3 regions of the Bacillus sp. XB1 genome follow, and region 3 is predicted to be linked to each of the others. Evidence: riboswitches for the same ligand, from Rfam matches in the RefSeq annotation. Region 3 holds a riboswitch; each other region holds the start of a gene.
The links. Region 3 has a riboswitch for S-adenosylmethionine ahead of ACK1U5_RS26565 (MetQ/NlpA family ABC transporter substrate-binding protein). Riboswitches for the same ligand answer to the same signal wherever they lie in the genome.
Positions count from the first base shown of each region.

Region 1: it holds a riboswitch for S-adenosylmethionine, as region 3 does, so the genes downstream of both, ACK1U5_RS11345 (Na+/H+ antiporter NhaC family protein) here and ACK1U5_RS26565 (MetQ/NlpA family ABC transporter substrate-binding protein) in region 3, are expected to answer to the same signal.
Region 2: it holds a riboswitch for S-adenosylmethionine, as region 3 does, so the genes downstream of both, ACK1U5_RS02565 (M20 family metallopeptidase) here and ACK1U5_RS26565 (MetQ/NlpA family ABC transporter substrate-binding protein) in region 3, are expected to answer to the same signal.

Region 1 covers NZ_JBNRIL010000001.1:2,224,281-2,229,262, forward strand. The annotation lists gene liaF (cell wall-active antibiotics response protein LiaF) at 1-181, opposite strand, end outside; gene ACK1U5_RS11335 (PspA/IM30 family protein) at 288-950, opposite strand; gene ACK1U5_RS11340 (lmo0954 family membrane protein) at 998-1,354, opposite strand; gene ACK1U5_RS11345 (Na+/H+ antiporter NhaC family protein) at 1,546-2,862, opposite strand; SAM riboswitch class I at 2,957-3,062, opposite strand; gene ACK1U5_RS11350 (DUF402 domain-containing protein) at 3,183-3,701, opposite strand; gene gltP (glutamate/aspartate:proton symporter GltP) at 3,770-4,982, opposite strand, start outside.
Region 2 covers NZ_JBNRIL010000001.1:516,283-521,264, reverse strand. The annotation lists gene ACK1U5_RS02575 (alpha/beta fold hydrolase) at 1-273, opposite strand, end outside; gene ACK1U5_RS02570 (TetR/AcrR family transcriptional regulator) at 332-898, opposite strand; gene ACK1U5_RS02565 (M20 family metallopeptidase) at 1,083-2,288, opposite strand; SAM riboswitch class I at 2,377-2,478, opposite strand; gene ACK1U5_RS02560 (AAA domain-containing protein) at 2,555-4,864, opposite strand; gene ACK1U5_RS02555 (VOC family protein) at 4,976-4,982, shown strand, end outside.
Region 3 covers NZ_JBNRIL010000007.1:74,351-79,332, reverse strand. The annotation lists gene ACK1U5_RS26580 (SDR family oxidoreductase) at 1-184, shown strand, start outside; gene ACK1U5_RS26575 (methionine ABC transporter permease) at 223-891, opposite strand; gene ACK1U5_RS26570 (methionine ABC transporter ATP-binding protein) at 866-1,906, opposite strand; gene ACK1U5_RS26565 (MetQ/NlpA family ABC transporter substrate-binding protein) at 1,919-2,731, opposite strand; SAM riboswitch class I at 2,817-2,931, opposite strand; gene ACK1U5_RS26560 (NAD(P)-dependent alcohol dehydrogenase) at 3,011-3,919, opposite strand; gene ACK1U5_RS26555 (hypothetical protein) at 4,077-4,841, shown strand; gene ACK1U5_RS26550 (FAD-binding oxidoreductase) at 4,908-4,982, shown strand, end outside.

The DNA of each region.
Region 1 (4,982 bases), on a different contig from region 3:
ATACATTTCCCCGTACATAACGATTCTTTTTACGATAATGCCTTCCAAACATAAGCATAATAAATGCAAAAATGAGACCACCTGGTTCAAAATGTCCAAGTATCATATCAAGAAAAAGACCGAATCCAAATATGATGAGGAGCATCCCCATTAATTGTGTCTTTGAAAAATGTTTCTTCATTTCAGCTCCCCCCTTCTTGTCACATATACATAGAAGAAAAGGCATTGCTTTCCAACACCTTTTCTCCTATCACTATATCATAAGCCTGTTTTATAATATACTACTATTATTTTGTTAACTCTTTCGTTAACGATACATCATTCTTTTCTTTCATTTCACGCTCAAGTTTTGCAATTTTCATATCAAATGTATCACGCTCATGCTCTTCATTCATACGAGTTTCTAAGTCACGAATGTGATCTTCAATTTCTTCAAATCGTAAGAACGGATTATTTTCATCCATTTTATGCATCGCAGTATTCATACGACGATTTGCATGTGCCATATTTTCACGTGCCATTAGTTCCATACGCTTTGCGTGCATTTCTTTTAATTTATTTTTCATTTCAGAAAGACGACGCTCTAACTCATCAATTTGCTCTACAACACCTGCATACATTTCTTCTAATCGAGTTACTTGACCTTCATAATAAGCTACCTCTTCTAACGCACGTTCGTGCAATTGCAATTCGCCTGCTTCTTGAGCAATGATAGCTTGCTTTGATCTTTTATTAACGAAATAACGTGCTTGCTCAAGCTCACGAGCAAAATTAGATTTTAATGTTTTATGACGCTCAATTAACTTCTCAATTTTTGTTATTTCACGCTCACTATCACGTAAATATTGGTTTAACATCGCAATTGGATTTTTTCTTTCCTTCTCATCTAACACGTTATGAAAATCAGCTAAAATTGCATCGCGTACACGTCCGAATAAAGATTGTTTCATTATAAATCTTCCTCTCTTCTACTTTTTTTATAATTTGATTTATTGTTTTAGTTTTTCATTAATTTGTTCCACTCATCTTCAAAGTTGCTATATGGTTTAGAACTTTCTGGAGCAGATTCAACAACTACATCTTTTTCTTTTTTCCACTCACGGTATCCGTAGTATAAAACCACTAAAGCAGCGATACCGATTAATGCTGGCGAATGAGAAAGTGCAATGGATAAACCGATTAAACCAACAATCCCCCAAGCTAACTTTCCAAAAAATGATTTAGCTCGCACAAATGATTTATAGCTCCAATATACAACTCCTGCTCCGATTGCAAATCCTACAATACCAGCAAGACTACCAAGAGCAATTAAAGCCAAAATACCGGCTGCGATAAACGCTAGAAATTGTTTCATCTTGTGCTTGCCTCCCTTCGATTTGATACTCTTATCTTAACTATTTTTTCATCTTTCCATAACGAGCTTAAGAACCGTTTTTAACTCAGACTTAAGACCGAGTCATATTCAGCCCTTTACAGCCCTTTACGCAAAAAAACGTGCAGAGTCTATCCTCTGCACGTTTTTTAATTACTAACATTCATATTAAATTAAGCTGTTTTATGATACTCTTTTTTCTCAGCTACTTTCGAAAACCTTGGAAACCCAATTAAAATAGAAGCAATCCCACATACTCCAACTAAGATTGGATAAAATGCATATGGCAACAATTCAACCGGAGATAACGCTGCAAATCCTGCTGCCGTTAACATTTGGGCACCGTACGGAATTAATCCTTGCACACAACATGAGAAAAGATCTAATACACTCGCTGATTTACGAGGGTCTATTTCATATTGATCTGCAATATTTTTTGCAAGCGGGCCTGTAAAGATAATTGAAATCGTATTATTCGCTGTACACATATTCGTCATACTCACTAAACCAGCAATACCAAATTCCGCTCCTTTTTTCGAACGAATATTACGTGTTAATATATTCATTAAATATTGAATACCACCATTATATTGGATTAATTCAACCATACCGCCAATTAATATAGCAAGTAATACTAACTCCATCATACCGCCCATTCCAGTCGTTACACTTTTAAAGAAACTTTCTAACGTGTAACTTCCATCTATAAGACCGATAACACCAGATAGTACAGTTCCACCAGTTAATACAATAAGTACATTCCAGCCAAGTAGCGCTGTAATCAGTACTCCTGCGTACGGTAAAATCTTTATCCAATCAAAGCTATGTGCTTTAATCTGCGTGTCACTCCCTGAAGTAACTATTACTAATAGTACAATTGTAATAATAGCTGCTGGTAACACAATTAAAAAGTTCGTTTTAAACTTATCTTTCATTTCTGTTCCTTGTGAACGAACAGCTGCGATTGTTGTATCTGAAATAAATGATAAATTATCACCAAACATCGCTCCGCCAACAACAGTAGCCATTGCAAGCGCAATTGAGATATCAGTTTGACCACTAATACCTACAGCAATCGGCGCTAATGCTGCAATTGTTCCCATTGAAGTTCCCATCGCTAATGAAATAAATGCACCAATAACAAAGATTCCAGCTACGATAAATCCTGGCGGTAAAATAGTTAACGCTAAATTAACAGTTGAGTCTACTCCACCCATTCCTTTAGCAGTTTCAGAAAATGCACCTGCAAGCACAAAAATTAATACCATAATCATAATATCCGGATTTCCTGCACCTTTAGCGAACCGCTCTACTTTCACATTAAAACTTTCTTTACGATTCATCACTAAAGCGACTCCTACAGCAATTGAAATCGCTACAAGTATCGGCAATTTATAGAAATCACCTGTAATAATCCCAGAACCAATAAATAGCGCCAAAAATATCCCAAGTGGTAATAAAGCTAAACCATTTCCTCTCGTTTCTTTCAAAGTACCATCTCTCCTTAGTTTCAACCTTTTTCTAATGAATAACAAAAGACCTCTTCCGATGAGAAGAGGTCTTATACATCTATAAGAAACGCTCTTCTCATCTTTCAAGCACACGCTTGCTGGATTTGGCACAGCACTCTGAAATCGAGTCCGCTGCCGAGGCATCGTAGGGCCAGTCCCTCCGCCTCTCTTTATAAGAAGGTTTCATATTTATTTTTTAATAATAATTTCTTCCCTAACTTTACTCGCTTACAAAACAAAAGTCAATTATTTTTTGTATAGATTTTTTTGGTAATTATACAAAAATTTGAATACAACAATCATTTTAACTTTTCTATTTCTTCTTTTAATATTGAAATCCAATAAAATTCACTATTTTTTATTGTTGCTAATATCCATTTCGTAGTGTACCAAGCTAACTCATACTCTTCCTTCGTGACATCGCCACTTTTATAAGCATCCTCTAGCTCCTCTTCATCTAATACATACACCTTACCGCTAGGTAATAATACTACATCTAAATATAAATCATCAAAATAAGGTAAACCACGATCATCTATTTTATATTCTTTCGCCACATCGATATAATATTGCACTAATTTTTTCTGATCATCTAACATAGCGGTAATCGCAAAGTTTTTCCCGTCTATGAAATATTGAATCCACGTATACTGATCCGCTGCAATACAAAGTTCTTCACCATCATATTCTTTACAACTAGACTCTCTCACCTTTTTTATATCCAGTATTCCGAGCATTCCCTCTTCCACTTGCTTAACCGTATAACTCTTTTCTATTAGTCTCTTCCACGAAGAACCGTCACCATATTTACGTTTCATTATGTCTGCTCCTCTTCTATATACAGAAAAGCTCCCACATATTATGTGAGAGCTTGTTCATATTATAATTAAGCCGCTTGACCCTTTTCAGAAATCTCTTTTAAATAAGCTTGTCCTTTTTCAGCGTCATATTGACCTTCCCACTTAGACATAACTACAGCTGCTAAAGAGTTTCCTACAACGTTAACTGCTGTACGAGCCATATCTAAAATACGGTCAATACCAGCAATGAACGCTAAGCCTTCAGGTGGAATACCTACTGTACCAAGTGTCGCTAATAATACAACGAATGATACGCCCGGTACACCTGCGATACCTTTTGATGTAACCATTAATACAAGCAATAATGTAATTTGTTGTGTAATAGATAAATCAATACCGTACATTTGCGCTAAGAAAATAGCCGCAATTGCTTGATATAAAGTTGATCCATCTAAGTTAAATGAATAACCTGTCGGAATAACGAAAGATGTAATTGCTTTCGGACAACCGAATTTCTCCATTTTCTCCATGATTTTTGGTAAAACTGTTTCTGAGCTTGCTGTAGAATACGCTAAGATCAGCTCGTCTTTTAAAATCTTAAAGAATTGGAAAATGTTGATTCCAAATATTTTCGCTGTAAGTCCTAAGACAACTACGACGAAGAAGATCATTGCCCCATATACGACAATTAGTAATTTCCCTAATGGAATTAATGAAGCAAGACCAAATGTAGAAACTGTAACACCAATTAGTGCAAACACACCAAATGGTGCAAATTTCATAACTTGGTTTGTTACGTAAAACATTGCGTCAGCTACACCTTGGAAAAATTGAAGAACTGGTCTTCCTCTTTCACCAATTGCTGCTACACCTAAACCAAATAGTACAGAGAAGAAGATAATAGCAAGCATATCTCCGTCAGCTAACGACTTCATAATGTTCGTTGGAACAATATTTACAAACGTATCTGCAAATGAATGACTTTGTACTTGCTCTGTCGTATGTGTATATTTCGAAATATCTGTCTTTGTTAACTGCTCCATATTTACGCCTTTTCCTGGTTGGAAAATATTCGCTATTAATAGACCAACAATAATTGCAATTGTTGTAATAATTTCAAAGTAAAGAATTGTTTTTCCGCCTAGTCGACCTAGTTTTTTAACATCGCCAACACCAGCAACCCCAACAACAATACTTGCTACAACAATCGGTACAACGATCATTTTAATTAATCGGATGAAAATATCACCAATTGGTTGTAAGTACTTCACAACAGCTGGATTATCAAAGAAAATCGCC
Region 2 (4,982 bases), on a different contig from region 3:
TTGAATATCCATGGGGCCTCCTGCGTGAATAATCACATCCGTTTTCAACACCCTCTCCTTATCTTCAGCACTTAGACCTAAATCTATTTTCGTCAAATCACCTTCAATAAAGTGCATAACTGCCTTTTTTAAGATGCCTCTTTCTTGAAAAAGGCGTATTGCTTTACTTTTCGACCTCACTAAAAGAAGAATTTTAACATCCTCTTTGGCTAATTCTTTCACTAATTGCTTTCCAATAAAGCCTGTTCCACCAGTTAAAAATACTGTTCTCATATAAAATCTCCTTTTTAGTACTACTTAGTACTAATTTGATGTAAAAAAAATGCTTCTTTTATCGAAGCAATTTTAAAAAATGATCTGCTGTTTTCGTGATTACAGTTGCATCCTTCAATGTTTCTGAAATAAATAACGCTCCTTCAAGATTTGTAATAAAAAGTGATGCAACCTCATCAATATGAATCGTATTTCTAAATTCTCCATTCTCTACCCCTTGTTTAAGTAATAGAGAAACTTTCTTTTGTAATCCTGTAAAAAAAAGACCTATTTTTTCTTTTATTTGCGTGGCCTGTTTAGGACTTTGAATATAAAGAGTAATAAATGGACAGCTCCCCTTATACTCTCTCGACTGAACTCCTTGTGATAATTGCTTTAAAAACAGTTGGATACGATCTTCAACTAAAAATTGCTTCTGAGAAAGTACGTCATCAATTGCAGATTGATACATTTCAATCCAATAATCAACGACCGCTTCTAATAATACTTCCTTATTAGAAAAGTGATAATACACATTAGACTTTGAAACTTTGCTTACACGTACTAATTCATCCATACTTGTATAAGCAAACCCTTTTTCTAAAAATAATGTTGCAGCTACTTCAATCACACGTCTTTGATTCATTAATTTTACCTTTGTCATAACTAGAACTATATAGTACTAATTTAAATATTACAAGTATTTATGTTCATTTAGAAAAAAGTTTGATTAAAAATGTTCCACTAACATTGATTTTACTGCAAAAAAATCTTAGCATCAGTGTTACGAAAAAAAGAAAGGGAGTGGATCCCCCACTCCCTTTAACCATCTACCCCTGATTCTTCTGCGCCTCTCTAAACTCCTCCTTCACCTTCTCTAACAACCCTTCTTCCGTAATTAATCGATACGCTGTATTTGCTAATGCTTTTGCCGATGTAATTAATGCTTTATCTCCAAGTTCTGAACGTGCTGCTTCTCTAAATTCATTCGTATGTGCAATTAAATCATCTGGTCCGATTTTAATGTACGGATGAATTGTCGGTACGACTTGACTTACGTTTCCTGCGTCGGTTGAACCAATCCCTACTCTTTCTTTACGATTTACATCTTCACCTAATAGTTCTAGTTCTTCCGCTACGATATCGTTATATGTTTTTGTTACGAGTAATTCATCGATTTCATTTTGAAATTGATGGATTTTTACTTTTGCACCTGTTGCTAATGCTGCTCCCTGTGCAATGTTTCTTACTTTTTCTGTTAATTCCGCGCATCTTTTTCTCGTTGCTGCACGGATGAAGAATCTTGCTGCGGCATAGTCAGGAATAATATTAGGTGCTTTTCCGCCCTCTGTAATGACACCATGAATTCTCACGTCTGACGGGAGTTGTTGGCGAAGTGCGTTAATACCGTTATAGAGCTGAATAACCGCATCTAATGCGTTAATCCCTTCTTCTGGCGAAGCTGCAGCGTGAGCTGTTTTTCCGTAAAAATGAAAATCAAGTGGATCGACTGCTAGTGAAGGACTCGTTGTCGCTGTCTTTCCGCTCGGATGAATCATAAGCGCCGCATCAATGTCTTTAAATAAACCTGCCTTTACATAACTTGATTTCGCGCTACCATTTGGCCCGCCTTCTTCTGCTGGCGTACCAAACACGACAACTTCCCCGCCAATTTCTTCAAGCGTTTCTGATAATGCGATTGCTGCTGCAACGCTAATTGTGCCAATTAAATTGTGACCACACGCATGACCTAGTCCTGGTAAAGCGTCGTACTCCGCTAAAAATGCGATTGCAGGTCCTTGTTTTCCAGAGCTTTTTCGCGCGATAAATCCCGTTTCATGTCCAGCTATATTGTGCTGCAACTGAAATCCTGCACTGCCTAGCAATAAACTTAACGTTCTAGATGCATAAAACTCTTGGTTACCAATTTCCGGATTCGCATGAATATCATGACTTGTTTCTATGTACTTTTCCTTATTTCTTTCGATACTCTCTTCAATTGTTTTTCTTTGTGACGCTACTCCTGTCGCTCCCATTTTTCTTCCTCCTTTTATTTTCACATAAAAAAGCCTCTTTCTAAAAGATAGAAAGAGGCTTCTGTATATACAGTCAAAATGAGCTTCTTTCTTATCTTTCAAGTTACCTTGCTGGAATTGGCACAGTATTCATAACGAATCCGCTGCCGAGGTATCATAGGGCCAGTCCCTCCACCTCTCGTGATAAGAATTTTCATAAAATTATATTAAATTATTTTTTATTCTAAGTTCATTCCAAGTAAAAGTCAAGGAATTCCTATCCGAATTTACCGAATATCTAAAAATCCTTTTAATACACCAATTGTCTCAGGTGCTTGCAGTCTTGCACATACGTACGGAAATTCCGTACTACCTTCAAACATCATTTGAGATGTAAGCGGTGCGCCTGCCCAGAAGATTTCATCATCAATTACGATAAACGGGAATGCTTTATTTTGTCTTTGTAACTTTACATTTTTCAGTGGAACTGGTCCATCACTATACACTGTTATTTGCGCATTTGTACGCATTAACGCTTGCCATACTCGTTTATCCACTTGTTTTGTACTTGGAAGTGAAATAATAATTTTTCGTTTTGCGGCTAAAATATCTTTTAATAACCCTTTCGGCTCTTCAAGATTCATTTCCATAAACCAGCGTAAACGTTTCGAAATTTTCCGTTCCCACAATTGTCTTGATGTCGTGCGATCATACACATCTCCGTGACGTTCTATATGAGCTGTTAATTGTGATAATGCTTGTTTTCTCGAAAGGTTTTTACGCATATAATGGCAATCTGATAATTGAATGAACTTCCCTCTCGCCCTTGTCACTGCTACATTGACGAGGCGATGGTTTTTGTGATCAAAGAATAATACGCCAGGTCGTTCTTGCGGATAACTGTCAACCGTATCAAAGATCATCATATCTCTTTCAGAACCTTGGAACTTATGAACTGTCGCCGCTAAAACTGGTATGTTTTGATATTTCGTTCTCTGCAACATTTCTCTAATACACGTTGATAAAAAGCGTGACTGCGCCCTGTAAGGTGTCACAATACCAATTGATTGCACACCGTCTAACAATCCGATTAACATCATTTGCATTGCTACTAAACCAGACATAATGTTAAAACGTGAACCAGAAGCAGCATCTTTTAACGAAAAAGCTCCCATTTGGCTCGTATCAAATAAAACACTCGCTTCATTTGCGAACGGCTGCAATTGCGCAAGTTCTTTACGCTCTGAAACAGACGGATGATCGTATACTCTATTTTTATAAATAAACGAATTCGTAAACTTCGATATATCCGCATGCATACGTCTTTGTTCCTGCAACATAAATAGGTTTGGGTGTGCTTCTGATTTATTAACAGACTCAACAATCCCAGCATGGTAAAACATATCTTCCCCAAGCCATTTGCGAACGAGTTCATGATTTGCCATCGCAATTGGAGGTAACTGTAAAAAGTCACCGCAAACGACGATACGTTTTCCAAGTGAAGCAGCTAATGCAATTTGCGGAACATATGCCATACTTACTTCATCTACAACAACTAAATCAAATGTGCGCTCATAAATAAGTGAATCAATGGCACATTTTGATAAAGTTGCGCCGATTACTTTTGCATTTTCAATATATTCTTTTTCTACTTCTTTAATTTTAGCCTTTTGCTTTCGAAGATCACTTTCAATCTCTTGTATGCGCTTCTTATCAGCAGATGTTGCTTTATACGATAAGATTTTTTCACGAAGATCTTGTCGTGTCTCTTCTAAATAGAGTCTTTCCTCACCCCAAGATCCGTTCGTCGTTTCAACTAACTTCGACGCAAGTAACGTTTCATGATTTCGTATATGTTCATGTTGACTATAACCGTAACGAACAATTTCGCCAGGCGTCCATTTCTTTTTCTTCTCAATTTGCTTCGTTACTTCACTCATTAATACGTCTACTGCCGCATTACTATGAGCCAACACAAGTACCGATTTTCCTTTTTGATAATGAGCTGAAATAATACGTGATAAATTGTAAGACTTCCCTGTTCCTGGTGGTCCCCATACGTACGTCGTCGGATTGTAAAACGAACGATACGCCAATTCATTTTTCGGATTTTTCATCTTCTCAATATGTTTCGGACTGCTCGTCCCATCAACAAGACGCTTTATACGATTACGTTTCAGCTTATCTTTACGTGCTTCTTTCAACCTCTCTTGTAGTTGCTCTAACAATTGCCACGGTTCACTATATAAAACAGCTTCTCGTATTTCACCTTGTATATAATCATTTAATTTCAGTTCTATTTCTAATCCATGTACAGACAATACTTCTCCTGTCGCTTCCTCACCATCAAACTCAATTCGAATGGGTGAACCTTCAGGTAAGCTTACTTCCGAAATAAGCTGAAATACGTATACTGTACTTTCATAATCTGTATATAAAAAACGACCATTCATGATAGAAATTTTACTACCACCTATCGTTTTCCAATGTTTAATTTCATATGCTAATGCATAATGCCACTCTTTCATCGTTTCCGATAATGAAGGAGTTTGAGTAGTTGTATTCATCGTATAATCTCCTTCCTTCTCCCCAAACATACTTTCTCACTATACCATATAACACGCTAAAATTTGTAAGGTTTTTATCTTGCTTATTTTCTTAATTTTCAATAATATATTGTATATAATTTTCAGAAAGAAGGAATCTACATGCCAG
Region 3 (4,982 bases):
TCCAGGACCAACCGATACAGGATGGATGACTGAAGAGATAAAACAAGGGTTAAAGCCGATGTTTCCTTTTGGCAGAATTGGTGAGCCAAGGGATGCAGCTAGACTCATTAAATTTTTAGTAAGTGAAGAGGCCGAGTGGATTACTGGGCAAGTTATTCATTCAGAAGGTGGATTTAAAAGATAAAAAAGAAGGCATCTCACCAGGGTGAGATGCCTTCTTTTTTAATCTTTCTTCAATCTTCGTGCAACACCATTCCCTAAAGACTGTAATCCTTGAACGAGGATAATTAAAATAAAGACGGTTGCATACATTACTTCAGGCTCGTAGCGTAAATGTCCGAAGCGGTATGCTAAATCCCCTAGCCCGCCAGCACCTACAAGGCCAGCCATTGCTGTTGCGCCGATTAAGCCGATCGTTGCGATTGTTAATCCGAGTACAAGGGAGGAACGAGCTTCTTTCACCATGACGTGCCAAATGATTTTTATAGTAGAGACTCCCATCGCTTGGTAGGCTTCAATGACACCGCGATCGACTTCTAGTAAAGCTGTCTCCATTAAACGTGCGATATAAGGGGCTGTGAAGACGACAAGCGGTACGATAACACCTTGCACGCCAATGGACGTTCCCATTAGAAATTTTGTAAAAGGTAAAATAAAGAATAATAGAATGATAAATGGAAGAGAGCGAATGATATTAATAATTGTATTAAGAATAGGATAGATGATTTTATTTTCACGCTGCCCACCAGGTCTCGTTAAAACAAGTGTGACGCCAAGTGGTAATGCAATAAGGATCGAGATGAGTAATGAGATAGATGTCATTTGAAAGGTTTGGATTGTGGCTTCCCATATGACTTTACCCCATTCATCCAAAAAGGACTTGTTTCCCATAATCTGTTCTACCTCCTTCTACGATGATTCCTTGCTCTTGTAAAAATGATAAAGCATGGTGGATTTCATTTTGTTCCCCTTGCATATGAACGACTAGTTTCCCATATGCTTCATGTTTTAACTGCGTAATATTACCGGATAAAATATTCGGATACACTTGGAAACGTTTTGTGGCAACGGCTAAGGCAGGTTCCCCTGAAGTAGTGCCAATAAATGAAAGTGTTACAATTTCTCCAGTACTTTGTAGTTCTTTCTGTACCTCTTTTGGAATTTTCGCTGCAAATGCGCTATTTACAAATTTCTTCGTGGTTACATGTTGTGGGTTTGTGAAAATATCTTTTACAGTCCCACTTTCGACTACAGATCCATGTTCCATAACAGCAACGCGGTCACATATACGCTGGATGACATTCATTTCATGTGTAATGAGTAAAATCGTAATTCCGATTTCTTCGTTAATCTTTAATAACAAATCAAGGATAGAATCGGTTGTTTCGGGATCTAATGCGCTCGTTGCTTCATCACTTAATAACACTTCAGGTTCATGTGATAGCGCACGAGCAATTGCAACACGCTGTTTTTGACCACCAGAAAGTTCGCTTGGATACGCATCTTTTCGATTAAAAAGATCGACAATGCGTAAATACTTTTCTACTCTTTTTTCAATTTCTGCTTTTGGAATGCCAGCAAGCCGTAACGGTAATGCGATATTTTCATAAACGGTAACAGTTTTAAGTAAATTGAATCCTTGGAAGATTATTCCGATTTTTTGTCTCGCTTTTGCTAGTTCTTTTGTCGATAACGTTGTTAAGTCTTGTTCGTTTACAATGATATTTCCTGTCGTTGGTTTTTCTAATAAATTTACACATCGAATCAATGTACTTTTACCAGCGCCACTATATCCAATGATTCCAAATACCTCGCCTTTTTCTACTTTAAGGGAAGTAGACTTAAGAGCCTCAACATTCCCTTTTTTTGTTGTAAATACTTTGGATATGTTTTTTAATTCAATCATTATCGTCAGCTCCTACCAAGATGGTAAAACTGAACCATCAAATTTTTTCTCGATAAACTCTTTTACTTCCTTAGACTGATAAGCTTTCTTTAATTTATTTACAACGGCATCATCTTTATTTTCAGTACGAACAACGACCCAGTTCACATATGGTGAATCTTTTCCTTCGCGGAAGATAGAATCTTTCGCTGGACTTAATTTTGCACCTAATGCAAAGTTTGTGTTAATTGCAGCTGCTTTCACTTCACTTAGTTGCGTTGGTAATTGAGATGCCTCTAATTCGACAATCTTTAATTTTTTTGGATTTTCAATTACATCTTTTGCAGTCGCTTTTTCTGTAGCCTTTGGATCAACTTTTAAAACCCCTGCTTTTTCAAATAATTTTAAAGCTCGAAGTTCATTCGTTGGGTCATTTGGTACAGCAATTGCGTCGCCCTCTTTTAAGTCTTTTACATCTTTTATATCTTTAGAATATACGCCCATAGGGAATGTTACTGTTGAAAATACTTCAGCTAATTTCATATTGCGTTCAGCTTTAAATACATCTAAATACGATTTCGTTTGGTAGCTATTTACATCAAGGCTTTTTTCATCTAAAGATACGTTTGGCGCTACATAATCATTAAATACTTTTATATCAATTTCGAGACCATCTTTTGCTGCAACTTCTTTTACCTTTTCAAAAATTTGTTCATGTGGTCCACCTGTTACACCGACAGTAATCTTTTTCTCGTCTAATGCTTTTACCTCTTTATCTGAACTCACGCTACATGCGCCTAATAATAATACTGCTCCGCTTACAATGCTTAATAATACCTTTTTCATCTATAAATCCCCCTTCATATACGTTCCAAAATAAAAAGCACCTCCCAAAAATAAGAGAGGTGCCGAATAGACGAAATAGATTCCTCTCTTATCTTCCAAAACGAAAACTCGTTTTGCAGGAATTAGCACCTTAGCTTATACGTCATAAGCTCGGTTGCCGGGCATCATCGGGCCAGTCCCTCCGCCACTCTTGATAAGAGTATGTGTATGTAGTTTTGAATATGGTACTAATAGTAAATCGTATAAAAAGAATTGTTAATGATATTTTCTGAATATATTTTATTTTAAGATAATCGAAACATTCCCCTTTTTATGTCCTTTTTCTACATATATATGAGCTTCAGCAATTTCTTCTAATCGGTAAGTTCTATCAATAACAGGTTTTAGCTTTCCTGTTTCAGCTAGTTGTTTTAGTAGGTTCATATCTTCTTTACTGACCTTTGCCATCATTCCGTTCACAGATACATATTTTCCATTAGGCATTAATGCATCTGTACAAAGAGACTTTTTATATTTTCCAACTGCATCAAATATAATATCGTAGTGCTCGCCCTGCTTAGTAAAATCTTCTTTCATATAATCAATTACGTTGTCTGCCCCTAAAGCTGTTACTAATTCGAAATTCGAACTACTACAAATGGCTGTGACAGTCGCCCCGAAGTATTTAGCAAGTTGTATGGCAGCTGTCCCTACTGACCCAGAGGCGCCGTATATAAGTACTCGTTGCCCTTTTTTTATCTGTCCTTTTCTAAGGAAGTGCAATGCTGAAGTTCCGCCGAAAGGAATAACGGCAGCTTCTTCATATGTCACATTGGTAGGTTTTAATGCTATTAATCCACTTTCATGCACGCATGTGTATTCCGCATAACCACCAAGGTTTAGTTCTGTTAATGCAAAAACTTGATCTCCTTTTTTAAATTGTGTTACATCTGTTCCAATGTCTTCGATTTCACCGGATAACTCTACGCCAAGTATAGGTTTTCTCGGTTTTCTGAAACCTAATATGATCCGCATAGGAATCCAAAATAAGAGGGGGCTATTAAAGCCACGTATTCTACAATCTCCAGTCGATACACTTGTTGCGTGAATTTTAACTAATACTTCATTTTTTTTAGGTTTAGGCTTTTCTACATTTTGAAGCTGGAGAACATTAGGTGGTCCGTACTTTGTACAAATAATCGCTTTCATAATGACCTCCTGAAATGAGTTGTTATTATTTACATCATATTTAAACTTTTTCTCAAACATGTTGTTATATAGGAAATAAATTTAAAGATAAATATTACGAATTATATAGATTTCATAGGAAAAGAGATGATATTATTTTTGGGAAGGAGGGGACGTTATGAAAAAACTTATTTTAATTTCAAGTTTAGTACTTGCAGTCGGTCTAGGAGTAGGGTGTAGTAATGAGAAAACAAAAAAGACTGACGAACCGAAAAAAGAAGCTGTGCAGAAAGAAAAGGAATTAACAGCGAAGGATGTTTTTAATAAAGCGAATGAAGCTTTTAAAAACGAAGAAAATGTAACGATGACATATGATGTGGGAATAAAGGCTGAAGGAACAGAGATGAATGTAATAAAGGCTAAAATGCAACTAGAGCCGAAGAAAAGAAATTCTCGTTCTGAAATGAATGTTTCTGGTACAGAGGTTGTTGTTTATGATGTGGGTGGCAAAATTGCTGGTCAGTTAAAAAATCCTAATACGGGTGAAATTATGTCTGTACCAGAGGAACAATTGAATGCTAACGGAATGAACGCGACTCAAGGAATGGTAGATAATTTAGAGATTCCATCGGAAATTTTAAATAAAGTGAAGATGGAGAAAATTGGAGATAATTATAAGCTGAAGTTTGCATTAAAAGGGCAAGAGACAGAGAGTATGCTAGCTAGTATGGATGAAAAGCAGAAACAAATGCTACAAGGCCAAAATGCAAAGATAGAAGAAATAGATGGGGAATATATTATTACAAAAGATTTTAAATATGAATCAGCAAAGATAGATATGGTTATGAGTAGCAATGGTGAGGATAAAGCGCACATTATTACGGATGCAAAGTTTACATCGTATGATAAATTTGATCCAATACAATTGCCAGCAGCAAAGTAATCACTGTCAAGAGAGGTACCTGAAAGAAAGGGTATCTCTTTTTGTTGCTAATAAGGAGAGTGTCCTTTGAAAAAAAGAAAGATAGCAGCGGTCATTGTCGCATATACGGTTTTGCTTGCAACGTCTGTACATACGTATAAA